One region of the Methylotenera sp. G11 genome, then DNA from elsewhere that is predicted to be linked to it. Evidence: riboswitches for the same ligand, from Rfam matches in the RefSeq annotation. Region 1 holds a riboswitch; the other holds the start of a gene.
What was found. A riboswitch is a leader RNA that binds a small molecule or an ion and turns the genes downstream of it on or off. The one in region 1 is predicted to bind cobalamin.
Positions count from the first base shown of each region.

Region 2: another riboswitch for cobalamin. It lies ahead of GQ51_RS07685 (TonB-dependent receptor); the one in region 1 lies ahead of GQ51_RS02870 (ribonucleoside-diphosphate reductase subunit alpha).

Region 1 is NZ_JUHH01000001.1:633,286-641,110, forward strand. Features, by position in the region: gene GQ51_RS02855 (OprO/OprP family phosphate-selective porin) at 1-761, opposite strand, end outside; gene GQ51_RS02860 (winged helix-turn-helix domain-containing protein) at 927-1,277, opposite strand; gene GQ51_RS02865 (ribonucleotide-diphosphate reductase subunit beta) at 1,406-2,539, opposite strand; gene GQ51_RS02870 (ribonucleoside-diphosphate reductase subunit alpha) at 2,575-5,421, opposite strand; cobalamin riboswitch at 5,607-5,828, opposite strand; gene metE (5-methyltetrahydropteroyltriglutamate--homocysteine S-methyltransferase) at 5,915-7,825, opposite strand, start outside.
Region 2 is NZ_JUHH01000001.1:1,659,187-1,667,011, reverse strand. Features, by position in the region: gene GQ51_RS07715 (adenosylcobinamide-GDP ribazoletransferase) at 1-237, shown strand, start outside; gene cobC (alpha-ribazole phosphatase) at 234-800, shown strand; gene GQ51_RS07705 (RNA-binding S4 domain-containing protein) at 806-1,024, opposite strand; gene cobU (bifunctional adenosylcobinamide kinase/adenosylcobinamide-phosphate guanylyltransferase) at 1,027-1,557, opposite strand; gene bluB (5,6-dimethylbenzimidazole synthase) at 1,550-2,215, opposite strand; gene GQ51_RS07690 (hypothetical protein) at 2,285-2,875, opposite strand; gene GQ51_RS07685 (TonB-dependent receptor) at 2,974-4,950, opposite strand; cobalamin riboswitch at 5,123-5,364, opposite strand; gene GQ51_RS07680 (hypothetical protein) at 5,489-5,677, shown strand; gene GQ51_RS07675 (cell division protein ZapA) at 5,713-6,006, shown strand; gene GQ51_RS07670 (2'-5' RNA ligase family protein) at 6,346-7,050, shown strand; gene GQ51_RS07665 (DUF2237 family protein) at 7,042-7,413, opposite strand; gene GQ51_RS07660 (EVE domain-containing protein) at 7,483-7,825, shown strand, end outside.

The DNA.
Region 1 (7,825 bases):
TTAGCGTCATCATTGTTCTGGCCGCTGCCGTTCACTGCATACACATTGTAATTGACCCATGGCAGCAGATCCCCATGTATCATCACACCGCGGTCATAGGTAGAGTTAAACACCGTGCCATTGCTTGTTGCCAAGGATATTTCCGTAAAATCGGTAAAGTTCGTGCTTTGCGCACGCTCCAGGCCAAACAGCGGTTTAAACTGGCCAACGCGTATCTTGGCGGCAGACCAGCGCGTAAAATCAAGGTAGCCATAAGTCAGGGCGGTTGTCCCCTTGCTGCCGGCATTGTCATTTGCATACTCGCCTTCAACCCGCACGGCAAAGTCTTTCAGGAATGAAAATGTACCGCCAAAACGTGCGCGACGGATACTGAAAGTATCATTTGCCCAGTCATCCGGCCGGTAATTCTGGTAATCAGCCTGCACCCGCCCGTTTAACTGCAATTTCCAGTCCCCGGTGCCATCTTCAAATACCAGGCCGTCTTTGAACCCGCCATAGATGGGATTGCCTTTGCTGCTGCCTTTTTCTTCTGATTTAACGATCTTGGACTGGCTGACCTGGTTGCCCAGCCCCACCAGTTCTTTAGTCAGGATATCAAGCTGCTGGTCCTGCTCCGCGCGCTGCTGGATCAGCTGCTGCACTTTGTTTTCCAGCTCCCTGATGCGTGACTCGGCATCATCGAGCGCCAGCACCGTGGCTGGATAGGCTGCCGTGACCGACAGTGCAATGATAGACCGTAAAAAATGGTGACTGATATGCATAACTCCCCCTTATGACAATATGATGAAATGACGGCTTGCCGCCTATATTGCCATTCTCTCACGACTATCGCTATATTCAAACGGGAATAACGATAAAAACTAACCATCAGGGGCATGATGATCAGAAACGCATCATTGCTTCCCGGTTGACTGCTTCAGCGTTGATTAATCGGCGGTGATGAGGTGTGACAGAATCTGGTCAAGCTCTGCCTGGGCTGACAGATGCGCTTTCGCTACCGCATCGCGATAGTTTTTAAGCATGCTGCGGCCGAGCTCGGTCAGTTCCGCCCCGCCCCCGTGATGCCCGCCCGGTGAGCTGGTGACCAGGGGCTGGTCAAAGCATTTGTTCATGACATCCACAAGCTCCCAGGCCCTGCGGTATGACATCTGCATGCGCTTAGCGGCAGAAGAGATAGACCCGCAGTCATCAATGGCTTCAAGCAAATCCGCTTTGCCCGGCCCCATTGCGACTTTGTCACCGCACGCAATCCTTATCTTTAAAATATCATTAGCCATGCCTGTAGTTTAATGTATTTAAAACGGATATGAGCAGAATTCTCCATTGATAAGGTTGCTGCTCATGCGCCAATAAAAAAACAGCCTTCATCTGAAGGCTGTTTTTTACATCCAATCCCGGTTTATGGTTAATCCCAGCTTAACGCACCGCCGGTCTGGTACTCCGTCACCCGCGTCTCAAAAAAGTTCTTTTCTTTCTTAAGGTCCATCATTTCACTCATCCAGGGAAATGGATTGTTTGCCCCGGGATACAGCGCCTCCAGGCCAATCTGCTGGCAGCGGCGATTGGCAATGAAGCGCAGGTACTCTTTGAACATGGTCGCATTCAAACCCAGTACACCGCGCGGCATGGTCGCCTCTGCATACTGATACTCAAGCTCGACACCGTGCTGCATCAATGCCTTGATTTCATCCCTGAATACTGGCGTCCATAGGTGCGGGTTTTCAAGTTTGATGGTATTGATCACATCAATACCGAAGTTGCAGTGCATGGACTCGTCGCGCAGGATGTACTGGTACTGCTCGGCGGCACCCTGCATTTTATTCTGGCGGCCGAGTGCCAGTATCTGCACAAAGCCCACATAGAAAAACAGGCCTTCCATGATGCAGGCAAATACAATCAGCGAACGAAGCAGTTGCTGGTCGGCCTCCGGCGTACCGGTTTTGAATTCCGGGTCAGTCAGCGTATTGATGAACGGGATCAGAAAATCATCCTTTGCCTTGATGCTGGGCACCTCCTGATAGGCATTGAAAACCTCCGCTTCATCCAGGCCCAGGCTTTCGACGATATACTGGTATGCATGCGTATGGATCGCCTCTTCGAACCCCTGGCGCAGCAGATACTGGCGGCACTCCGGCGCGGTGATATGCCGATAGGTGCCCAGCACGATATTGTTGGCAGCCAGCGAATCCGCCGTAGTGAAGAAACCCAGGTTACGCTTGACGATCAGGCGTTCATCCTCGGTGAGCGCCGTGCTGTCTTTCCACTGCGCAATATCACGGCTCATGCTGACTTCCTGCGGCATCCAGTGATTGGCACAACCCGCCAGGTATTTATCCCAGGCCCAATGGTATTTGAATGGCACTAATTGATTGACATCCGTTTGACCATTGATCATGCGCTTATCCGAGGCATTCACGCGCCCCGGCATTGTAGCCTGGCCTGCCGCAAACGCTGAAGCCGTGCGTGTTTCCGCGGCGGGTGCTGCCGTCAGCCCTGAGTCGGATGACTCCGTGTATGTTTCATCTTCAAATGTAAGCATGTTTATTTTTCCTTATTTTCCACTGGCTCGCCCGCTTATTGGCAAGATTCGCACTCAGGGTTGTCAATCGAGCACATTTTTGGCGCAGGCTCATTCACACTGGGCACGGCCGCTACGACGGCATTCAATTCACCGCCGGAACCGGTAGATTTCTCGGCTGCAGTAGCGCCCATGGAACGCAGGTAGTAGGTCGTTTTCAAGCCGCGCTGCCAGGCCAGCATGTAGGTGTCATTGAGCTTTTTGCCGGATGGCACAGCGAAATACAGGTTTAGCGATTGCGCCTGGTCTATCCATTTCTGCCGGCGTGCAGCCGCTTCAATCAGCCAGCTTGGGTCAACATCAAAGGCTGTCGCATAAAGCTGCTTGATATCCGCAGGCACACGGTCGATAGGTGCCAGTGACCCATCAAAATACTTGAGGTCGGACACCATCACAGCATCCCACAAACCACGGTTTTTAAGGTCAATCACCAACTGCTCATTCACGATGGTAAATTCACCGGAAAGGTTGGATTTGACATAAAGGTTCTGGTATTCCGGTTCGATGCTTGCAGAAACGCCGACAATATTTGAAATTGTCGCGGTCGGCGCAATCGCTACGCAATTGGAGTTACGCATGCCTACTGCCTGTATGCGCTTACGCAAGGCATCCCAATCCAGGCTTGCACTCCTGTCCACTTCCACATTGCCGCCGCGTTCATTCAATAACAGATCCAGCGTATCAAGCGGAAGAATGCCCTGATCCCACAAACTGCCTTTAAAGCTTGAATACGCACCGCGCTCTTCCGCCAGCAGGGTTGAAGCCCAATAAGCGTTGTAACACACCATCTCCATGGCGCGGTCGGCAAACTCAACCGCTTCATTGCTTGCATACGGAATACGCATCGCATGCAGGCAGTTCTGGAAACCCATGATGCCCATGCCCACCGGGCGGTGGCGGTAATTGGAGTTCCTGGCCTTGCCCACTGCGTAAAAATTAATATCCACGACATTATCAAGCATGCGCATCCCCACTTTGATAGTCGCCCGCAGCTTATCGTTATCCAGCACCAGCTGCCCATTGACTTCTTTCAGGTGCTGCAGAAGGTTCACGGAACCCAGATTGCACACTGCAATCTCGGTATCGGAAGTGTTCAGCGTGATTTCCGTACAAAGATTGGAGCTATGCACCACCCCTACATGCTGCTGCGGCGAGCGGATATTGCACGGGTCTTTGAATGTAATCCATGGGTGGCCGGTTTCGAACAGCATGGAGAGCATCTTGCGCCACATCTGCAATGCCGGGATGCGTTTGAACAGCTTGATCTCGCCATGGTCCGCGCGGCGCTCATATTCGACATAAGCCTGCTCAAACGCCTTGCCATATTTGTCATGCAGGTCAGGCACGTCTGAAGGCGAGAATAAAGTCCACTCCCCGTTTTCCGTCACACGGCGCATGAACAGGTCAGGGATCCAGTGCGCAGTGTTCATGTCATGCGTACGGCGGCGGTCGTCGCCCGTGTTTTTGCGCAGATCTAAAAACTCTTCAATATCCAGGTGCCAGGTTTCCAGGTACGCACACACCGCCCCTTTACGCTTGCCGCCCTGGTTCACCGCAACCGCGGTGTCGTTCACCACCTTGAGGAATGGAATCACGCCCTGGCTTTTACCGTTGGTGCCTTTAATGCGGGCGCCCAGCGAGCGCACAGGGGTCCAGTCGTTGCCCAGGCCACCGGCGTACTTCTGCAGCATCGCGTTTTCCTTAATGCCCTGGTAAATGCCGTCCAGGTCATCGGTCACGGTGGTCAGATAGCAGGATGAAAGCTGTGAATGCAGCGTGCCGCTATTGAACAGCGTAGGCGTCGAGCTCATGAAATCAAAACTGGACAGCACATGATAGAATTCGATGGCTCGGTCTTCGCGGTCAATCTCGTTGATGGCCAACCCCATTGCCACCCGCATAAAGAATATTTGCGGCAGCTCGATACGGCGCTCTTCGATATGCAGGAAATAACGGTCATACAGCGTCTGCAAACCTAAATAACCAAACTGGAAATCACGCTCCGCAGCCAATGCCGCGCTTAGTTTCTCAAGATCGAACTGGGCGAGCCTGGCGTCCAGCAGCCCGGCCTCTATCCCCATTCTGACGTAGCGCGGGAAATACTCGATATAGTGCATTTTCATTGCGGCCTGACTCACGCTTTCGCCCAGCACTTCGGCGCGCACGAGGTCGAGCTGCAGGCGGGCGGTCACGTAGTTGTACGCCGGCTCGGTTTCTATCAGGCTGCGTGCAGACAGGATCAAAGCCTTGCGTACCTCATCAAACGGGATGCCGTCATACAGGTCGCGCACGGCCTGTCCGACAACGAGGTCTGGACGCACGGCTTCACCCAGGCCCTGGCATGCTTCTTCCACCATGGCGGTCAGCACCCCGATATCCAGCGGCGCCAGCTTGCCATTTACATTCACATTCAGCGCATGCACAGGCTCCGGTGCTGCCTGGCTGGACTTAGCCGCAGCGCGTTCCGCATTCCGCTTTTCCCTGTACAGTACATAAGCGCGTGCTACGTCATGATTGCCGTTACGCATGAGCGCCAGCTCAACCTGATCCTGAATATCTTCAATGTGAATGGCACCGCCGGCAGGCAAACGGCGTACCAGCGCGTTATTCACCAGCTGGCTCAGGATCGCCACCTGGTCGCGCACACGCTGTGAAGCCGCGCTGTGATTGCCTTCTACGGCCAGGAATGCTTTAGTGATTGCAATCGATATTTTATCCAGGTGGTAGGCAACGACATCACCATTACGGCGAATCACCTGCAATGTGGGTAAAGGCTGCAATGACGCGGCATTCAGGCCATTGATATTAGACGTACTGATATGATGTGATACTGCATCATCCATTTTGATTTCCCTTTTCTCAAAGGGCAGGACACTTTTTATCCATAGCGCATCATCAGCAATCAACTGACGATCAATCTATCAAATAAAAACCAGCATGGCGGAATGAATGCGCGCAGGCAACCATTCCATCTGCCGAGGACACCCCGCCTCAAACGTTATAAAAATTACTTTTACATATTCAAACCATGTAAAAAATGTCTACGGCAGGTCTCCTGGCTCTCAGGTCGATGCACTTTGCCAGCCTTCCCACATCAAAAGATGCAGTGGCAGATATGGCAAACTACTCGCTGATTACAGTTGCGGGGGCAGCTGCGGCATTGCGGCTTTAACGATAAAAGCCACGCACCGCATTCCCTATTATCTTAATTCAAGATCAAGAATTAAGAACCGTATGCATTCACTATAACGCAATATGGCGTGTTATTTCAAGCACAAAACACAATATATAGCTAAATATTCAATATAAATAGCTATATATATGTTTATCAAGAGATTATGATTGAACAGCGGCGAATTGTTTTCTCAGCGCTTTTGCCACATTCACCATGTTGTGCAGTGCCAGCTTGGTTTCAGTCCAACCGCGTGTTTTCAGACCGCAATCCGGGTTGACCCAAAGCCGCTCTACCGGCACCACCCTGACTGCGTGATACATCAGCTCCTGCATGGCGGCCACCGTAGGCACGCGCGGCGAGTGAATATCGTATACGCCAGGCCCGATCTCGTTCGGGTAATCGAATTCACCAAAGGCATCCAGCAGCTCCATCGCCGAACGTGAGGTTTCAATCGTAATCACATCGGCATCCATGGCTGAAATCGCAGGCAGGATATCGTTGAACTCGGCGTAGCACATGTGCGTATGTATCTGCGTATCATCATGCGCGACGCTTGCACTGAGCCTGAAAGCCCGCACTGCCCAGGCCAGGTAATTCGCCCAGGCTGCTTTTTGCAGCGGCAGGCCTTCGCGCAATGCCGGCTCATCTATCTGGATAATGGCAATCCCCGCCTTCTGCAGATCGTCGACTTCATCGCGTATCGCCAGCGCCAGCTGCATTGCGGTAGTTTCACGTGATTGGTCATCACGTACAAACGACCATTGCAGCATCGTGATCGGGCCGGTAAGCATGCCTTTCACCGGCCGTGCCGATAGCGACTGCGCAAAGCGCGCAACATCTACCGTGATAGGTTCAGCCCTGTATACATCGCCATAAATGACCGGCGGCTTCACGCAGCGTGAACCATAGCTTTGCACCCATCCGTTCTCGGTAAATGCATAACCGGCAAGCTGCTCGCCAAAAAATTCCACCATGTCATTACGCTCGGCTTCACCATGCACCAGAACATCCAGATCCAGTGATTCCTGCTCGCGGATGGCGTATGTGATATGGGTTCGAATGTCGGCATCATACTGCTTCCGGCTAATCTCCCCCCTTTTGAGCTTTGCCCGGTTGCTGCGGATATCGTCTGTCTGCGGAAATGAGCCTATGGTTGTAGTCGGCAGCAGCGGCAGTTTCAAACGTGCTTTTTGCGCTGCCTGACGCGCCGGAAACAAGCTGCGGCGATTTTCATTCACCTTGTCCAACGAGGCAATGCGTGCTTTTACGACCGCAGAATGTACGCGGCCGGATGCTGTGCGTGAAGCGACAGCCGCGCGCGATGCCGCGAGTTCAGCTGCAACCGAGCCAACGCCGTCATTGAATGCTTTTGCAATGATGCCCAGTTCATGAATCTTTTCATCGGCAAATGCCAGCCATGACTTGATTTCCGCATCCAGTTTCAGCTCATGCACCAGCGTCACGGGCGTATGCAGCAATGAGCAGCTTGGCGCCAGCCACAGGCGTCCTTTCAGCCTTTGCGCCCATGGTTCCAGCAATGCTATCGTCTTATCCAGGTCGTTGCGCCATATGTTGCGGCCATCTACAACCCCGGCCGACAGCACCCAATGGCTGGGGATTGCATTCACCCAAGGTCCCAGCTGCTCCGGCGCCCTGACCAGGTCTACATGAATGCCATCTACCGGCAAAGCGGCAATAAATGCCTGGTAGCGTGAGGTGTTGGCAAAATAAGTGGTCAGCAGCAGCTTGGGGCGCGCGTTCCTGAAACAGGCATAGGCATGTTCAAAGGCTTTTAACCATGCATCATCCAGATCAAGCGCAAAAACAGGCTCATCGATCTGTACCCATTCTATTTGCCTGATGTGCAGCTCCTGCAATAGATGTGCGTACTGTTTGGCTAACGCCGGCAACAGATCCAGCTTGCTGATATCACGCGCCTTGCTCAGGTATAAAAAGCTGACCGGCCCCAGCAATACCGGCTTGACTGCTGCGCCCGAATTCCTGGCTTCTTCCAGCTGCACCAGGTAATCGTGGGCGTTTAACGAGAACACGGTATCTGCATTCAGCTCGGG
Region 2 (7,825 bases), 1.0 Mb from region 1:
CTGGTGTACTGGAGCGTTGCATCCAATAGCGTTAACGTGCGTGACTATGTGCTGCTTACCCTGAGCTGGCTGGTCAGCGTTGGTTTTGCGGGCTATTGGTGGCGTCGCAAGATCAGGCATTGGCTGGGTGGCTATACCGGCGATTGCCTGGGTGCAGCGCAGCAGATCACGGAGCTGGCATTTTACTTGGGCGTGCTCGCGTATTTTGGTTTTATCAATCTTTTGAATTCGTTATGAAATTGCACTTGATACGCCATACGTCATTGAATATCCCATCAGGTATCTGCTATGGACAAAGCGATGTCGATGTTTCGGAGAGCTTTCATGCAGAATGTGGCCTGCTGAAAGAGAAGCTTGCCCGCATTCGTTTTGATGCCGTGTATGCAAGCCCGCTGCAGCGTTGTGTTAAATTGGCCGAAGTGCTTGATTTAGGCGAGGTGCAATTAGATCATCGCCTGAAAGAGCTGCACTTTGGTGATTGGGAAATGCAGGCCTGGGATAGCATACCGCGGGATGTATTTGATACCTGGGCGAAGGATTATGCAAACCTGTCGCCGCCAAATGGCGAGAGTTTTTCGCAACTCCATATGCGCTCAAAGAGTTTTATAGAAGATGTGAGCCATCACGCGCGAGGTCAGGAAATTGCTGTTATTACGCATGGCGGCGTCATTCGTGCCATGCTGGCCGACGTGCTGAATATGCCGCTGAAAGGCTTGTTCAGGATGGTGATTGATCACGCCAGCGTAACGCGCATATCGTTTGACGATGAAGTGCCCAGAATTCACTTTGTAAACCGCTGATGACGCTAAACCGCAACTACGCTGATCTTCTGCCCCAGGCATTCCACAATCTGCCCGGCACGTATTTTTGCCGTTCTGCGTAATTCAATATGGCCATCTACCTGAACGATACCGTCTGAGACCATCAGTTTGCCCTGGCCGCCGCTGTTGGCAATCCCCGCCAGTTTGAGCAGGTTGCAGAGTTCGATATATTCACCGTTTAATTCAAATGAGATTGTTTCCATGTTTATCCTTTTAACTTGAGCGGCAGCCCGGCAGCAACAAAGCTCACTTTGCCGGCAATCTGCGCAACAGCCTGGTTAAGCCTGCCCTGTTCATCTTGAAACTGGCGGTTGATTTCACCTAATGGCACTATGCCCATGCCGACCTCATTGCTGACAAGCAGGATCATGCCGGGCAGGTCGCCCAACTCCCGCAGCAGGGCATGGCGCTCATCTGGCCAGCTTATATTCTCCGGGCGTTCGCAGTCAGGACAGATGCACTGTGCCAGCCATAAAGTCAGGCAATCTATAATCACGCATTTGCCGATGCCGGCATGCTGTTTCAGCGCCTTTCCCAGGTCAAAGGGCTGCTCTACGGTCTGCCAATGCGCTGGCCGCCTGTTTTTATGGTGTTCTACGCGCTGTCCGAATTCATGGTCATACACTTGTGCGGTGGCGATATAAGTGACGGGCAAGCCGCTTTCCACGGCCAGCTTCTCGGCCAATGCGCTTTTCCCGGAACGGGCACCGCCCAGGATCAAGTGTATGTCATTCATGGGTGCTCCATTGGTTTTCCATGACCATATCGGTTAACGGCCTGGCTTTTCTCCATCCGGTTTCAACCAGCATGGGTTCGTTGTAAAAAGTACTCACGTGCCCGATGCATAAAATGGCAATCGGTTTCGCATCTGCCGGTGTGTTTAGCAAAGCGCCCAGTTTTTTTGGGTCGAAAATCGACACCCATCCCATGCCCAGGCCTTCTGCGCGCGCTGCCAGCCACATGTTCTGAATGGCGCAGCTCACTGAGGCGATGTCCATCTCCGGCAGCGTTCTGCGGCCAAAAATATGTTCTTCACGGTGATTGCATAATGCGGCGACCAGAAGCTCGCCGCAGTCCAGTATGCCTTCGACCTTCAGGCGCAGAAACTCGGCCATGCGTGCAGTGTTGTCATATTCGCCAATGGCCTGCGCGGTATGTTTGCGTTCTTCGTCTACCAGTTCATGAATCCTGTGGCGTAAAGTGCGGTCGGTTATCCTGATAAAGCGCCATGGCTGCATGAGCCCGACGCTGGGTGCCTGGTGTGCCGCCTGCAGAATCTTTGCCAGTGTTTCTGCGGATACCGGCGTGGGCAGAAAGTGGCGCATGTCCCTGCGCTCTGCAATCACACGGTATACGGCAGCGATTTCTGCTTCGGTGAATTGATGGTTAGCCATAAAAAAACCGCATTAGAGTTTTGCTCTAATGCGGGCTGTTTTAGTATTTAACACCCTGATCGCGATAGATTATGCGACGTTGGCAGATGATGAGGCTTTGATTGCGCTGTGTAGTTTAGGCAGCGCCTTGGTCAGTGCCCAGAATGCCGCCAGGTACATTGCGGTGAAGCCCATGTAGCTTGGCAGGTATTCCCAGCCATGTTTCAGGGATTCAACGATGCCTGCATCCGGGAAGCGGCCGGAAAATAAATAATAAGTCTGTGTGGAAATCACGAATGCAGCAAATGTTGAAACAACAGAGGCCGCTGTGTATTTGGCAATGCCTGTACTGTCAGCCTGCTGGCCTAACCATGCGCCAGCCAGCCACATGGCTGCGTAAGCCGGCAACATGCCCCAGTAACCATCGGTCAGGCAGAACGCCTGAATGCTGTCAATTGCGGCGGCGCCAAAGTCGATTGCCGTAGCCAGCACTACGAACAAGGCAAACCAGGCGGCTTTCCTGAGGTACAGGCCACCGATCAGGAGTAAAGCCAGGCTTGCGTCAGGCAATGATACGCTGGTCAGTACATGGCTGCCGCGGGTCAGCAGCATGAAAAAAGCGATGGCTGCGGCAATGATGACTTTTGTGTATACAGCGGATTGTGGAGTTGATGTGTTCATTTTATTTAAGTGCCTTTCAAAAAGGCGCGTATGGGTTATACGCGGCCCCGATCATTTACAGCATCATAACATTTTGTGTTACTGCATAAAAGAACACATTAGAAATCCGCTTTCATGCCTACGCGCCAGGTGCGTACAAAATCAACCGGATAGATCGCGTTGTCGGCAATCTGCACGGAATTTTCCTGATCAAAAATATTGTTGATTGCGGTAAAGAAGTTCAGGTTTCTGTACTGGTAGTTAATCGCAATATTCGTTGAATTGAAACTGTCCTGCTTCTGGCTGAAATTGTTCTCAAAATCATTAAAGGCATAGGCAGTAGAACGCCAGGTGTGGTTCAGGTTCAGGCTGGCATGATCAAGGAACTTGTAATTCAGGTTCGCAACAATGGTATGTCTGGGCGCGCCTGGCAAGTCTTTATTCTTGATGATCGAGCCATCCAGCGTTGTTTCTTTATCCACGATGGCGCGAGTGTAGTTGTAAATAATGGAAGCACTTAGGTCGTTGCTGAATTTGTAGCTGTCCTGCAGTTCCAATCCATATTTATACGTTTTGTCCAGATTGCTGTTGGTGCCGAAAAAACCAAAAGTCGGATCGAGGTATATTTCGTTGTTCAGGTTAGCCCTGAAAACGGTAATCTTCAGGCGGTTGTAGGCTGAAACGTGGTTAATGCCGGCATTCAGGGTGCGCACCTTTGCCGGGTCAAGGAAACCGTTAAACCCGCCGCCAAAAGTAAAAAGCCTGTCGATATCAGGCGCCTGGTAAGCCTGGTTGTAGTTGGTGAATGCGCTCAGGCTATCGCTGAAACGGTAATTGGCGCCAATATCAAAAGCATCGATATCTTCTGATTTTTTTGCTCCGGTCACTGGGCCAAAGGCATAGGAAACGGGTGAGAACCGATATTTGACTTGTTCGTTACGTGCGCCGGCAGATAATGTCAAAGCGTTGATCTTGTATTCACCGCTGACGTAAACCGCTTCATTTTTCTTGGTGGTTTCATCTTTGGAAGTCCCCCATGGGCTGTAGTCGCTGAACGACTTGCGTGAGCCGTCAAAATCCTGATAGCCGGCCAGCAGGCTGAGCGTATCGCTTTGGTAGCTGATACTGATGTCATTGCCTTTGTATAGGGAGTTGGCTGTTGATGGTGTTGAGGATATGAACTCGGAGAATTTATCTTCCTGATAATGGAAGGCGCTGATCCTGACATGGTCATTAACGTCATACTCGCCGCCGATCCGCCACTGGTCGCTATTGAAGCTTTGATGGGTGTATGTCTGGCTGAACGGCCTTTGCGTGACCTGTCTCGGGTCGTCGCGGAATTCATCCTGCGTCATTGCGTTTACGTAGCGCACGTCGTTACGGGAGCTGGTAGCTTCGATGTTAAAGCGCAATTGATCGGTAGGTTTGATTTTCAGTTTGACGTTCTGGCTATTGCTGGTGAATTGGTCTTTATGGCCGGTCTCATCTTTTTTGCTGAAACCGTCATGGCTGTCATGTGCCAGATTCACCGAGAGGTCAATATACTTTTCAGAGAAGCCGGCATTGATATACGAGTTTTTCTGGCCAAAATTACCTAAAGAGCTGCTGATGGTGACACCGGTCTTGTTTTTTGTATAAATCTGAATGCTGCCCGCGGTTGCGCCGTCACCGTAAATGACGGAGCTGCTGCCCTTGGCGATCTCAATGCGCTCGATATTGCCCAGCGCAATCCCAGCAAGCACGCTGGGTGACAGGTCGATGCTGTTCAGGCGTTGTCCGTCTACCGTAATGACAACGTTCTGATGGCCGTTCTCGGTACCAAAGCCACGCAGATTGATTGCCGGAGTTGCGCGGTTGCCGATGTTCGGTGATGCGTTCAGCGAAGTCTGCTGGGCAAGGTATTCGTAAAGGGTTGCTGCGCCAGAAGCTTCTATCTGTGCCGCGGTATGAATTTCGGAAGCGTAGGTCGTCTCCGTGTCTTTGCGCTCAAAGCGGTTTGCTTTTACGGTTACGTCATCAAGAGCTATGGTTTCGGCAGCAAAAACAGGTGACGAAATTGAGAGGCCAATCAGGCTGGCAATGGTAGATCTTTTCATTATATATTCCCTAAGCTATGCGCGACCCCGCGTATAGCGTTTAGTAACTTAGTTTGTAAGCTATTTTATTGATAACCTAGAAAACAAAAGGGGGTAGGGATATATTAAAGAAAGCGCAGAAGCAAGTGATTGGAAGCGCAGCCTTTGATACCGTCACCCCGCGGTAATTTTCTAGCGTAAATGTTGCGAGGCCGGTCTCCGGGCTGGTGAGCTTGGGGTTTTTAAACCTTGGGTTTGCGCCTTCCCGAGCTATTTTAGAGATCAGTGGCGTATTGCAAACCGTTATGAATAATCAGACTCACTTACCGTTGCGGGGGCAGCACAGGAATTGTTTCAGAAATTGAAGCGCACCTGTTTCCCAGTTTCACCTTGTTTGCAGAAAGCAAACTCGGCACCTATCAACTTTTGTGATTATAACTTTTTATTTTTAAATCTAAGGAACTATTTACAACTTATTTGGTTTGTAAATTATTGTAATACTTTATGAAATTCATGTTAACTATTGACTATAATCAATTTATTAAATTATAGTTGCTGTATGGATGCAGACTTAAAAGCGCTAGAACAGAAACTATCACACCTGATTTCGATGTGTAATGAGTTACGCGGTGAAAACGCGGAGCTACGCCATAGCCTGAATAAGATGGAAGCCGACACGGCGGCATTGAAAGCCAATATGGCGCAGGCCAGCGAGCGCATCGAGACCTTGATAGACAGTCTCCCCTGAATCAGATCCAACATCACATTTTAGAGCAAATAATAATGAGCGATATTAAAGGCGTAGACGTCAGTATCATGGGGCGGAACTTTACGGTGTCGTGTACCGATGAAGAACGCCCCGGCCTGATTAACGCTGTGAATTTTCTGGATAAGAAAATGCGCGATATCCGTGATAGCGGTAAAGTGATCGGTGTGGAAAGAATCGCAATCATGACTGCCCTGAACCTGGCTCACGAACTGCTTAACAGCAAGAGCGGTGATGTTGATGTAGGCGATATCAAGCGCAGGATTACAATCATGCTTGATCAGATTGATCAAGCATGTGGGCATGAATAAATATAAAATTTTGTCAAAAATACACGTCAAAAGAGAGTAGAATCAATTCAAGCAGTTTTATCTTAAGAGGAAGCAGGATTTAAGATAATTCATCAGATTTCAAAGTTTGTTCTCTGCGGTTCGGTTTAGGCTAATAATTCCTTGAACTAGTTTATAGCATCGGTTTTAGTCATTCGAGCGTCTGTGTGAGCGCCTCTTGCAGGTGTACCTAATGCACTCTAGGCTGTTACCACTTGAGCCTTTTTGGTTCAGGATGCTGGTCTAGGCTGTTCCGTGGAGAACTCTCAATCCCCGTTATTTTCTATAAGACGCTGTTATTCCCGATTGGATTTCTCAGGCATGGCAAACCTGTTTGATATTCGTAAAAAATTTCTTGAAAATCCGCATACCATTAAAAATGTCCGCCAGGACTTTCCCGATTGGCATCGGGGCAGGTCGCACTATGCGCTTTGGGCGATAGATGTGGATTGCCAGGCAGTGCGGCAGCAGGTACAGGCTGCTGAGCAGCATCTGTCTGGCTTTCTGCTGGATGGATATTGCCGCCAGCCACATGTAACGCTTGGTATCAACGGGTTTCTGAGTGAACAGCCGCAATGTTCGGATAATTACGGTGCCTGGGATTTTGAAGCGGATGTATCGGCTTTAAAAAGTGCCTGCATACAGCCATTTGAGATCGAAATCGGCTCCTTAGCCAGCTTCAGCTCAGCGCCATTTCTTCATGTTCATGATGCTGGCCATCGCCTGCACGCGCTGCATGCGCTTTTGCATTCCATGGCTTGTGATGGGCGTACGCAATACCTTCCTCATGTAACGGTTGGCCTTTATTCTGATACATGGAAAACTGCAATGATTGATCTTCGGCTGAGCGCTTTCCCGCAGGAGAGCGTGACAAACTGTTTGATCAGCCGGATCAGCCTGATGTGCTATAACGCTTCTGAGGTCGGGGGAGAGCTGCTGACGCTTGCCGACTATGACCTGGAGCAGGGGGCGCTACAATGGCGTCAGCCATTGCCCGTGATGCCGGAAATTTCCTGGCTACCTTAATGCGTGATATTTAAGGTCTGCCAGGCTGACGATTTTCAGGCATTTTTCGTGGCAGGCTTCCATGATCACCGGTGGTGCAAATCCGGCCTCGGATGCCTCAAGCCAGCGGCTGGCACATAGGCACCAGCGGTCGCCGGCCTTTAGTCCTGCAAAGCCATATTCAGGGCGCGGCGTGCTTAAGTCGTTACCGCATGAAGCCGAGAATGCCAGGAACTCTTCTGTCATTTGTGCGCAGACGGTGTGGCTGCCGCTGTCCTCAATACTGGTTTCACAGCACCCGTTACGCGTAAAACCGGTAACCGGGCTGAGGCTGCAGGCTTGCAGCGGGGTGCCTAATACATTCTTCTGCTGTGGCTTCGTCATAATGAAAATTGATGATTGTTGATTTGGTTATAGATTATCATAAGCGAATATTTTTAACTGGAAAAAACCATGCGTTATTGGTTAATGAAATCTGAGCCGGCGGATGTTTCAATTGATGACCTGGCGGCGAGGCCGGATCAGACTGTCGATTGGTATGGCGTACGTAATTATCAGGCAAGAAACTTTATGCGCGACCAGATGAAAGTGGGCGATGGCGTGCTGTTTTATCACTCCAACTGTGCCGAGCCCGGCATTGCGGGTATCGCTGAAGTGTGTACGCTCGCTTACCCTGATCGATTGCAGTTCATCGAGGGGCATAAGTATCATGATCCCAAAGCCAGCCCGGAAAACCCGCGCTGGTTTAATGTGGATGTGAAGCTGGTGCGTAAAACCAGGCTGTTAAGCCTGAAAG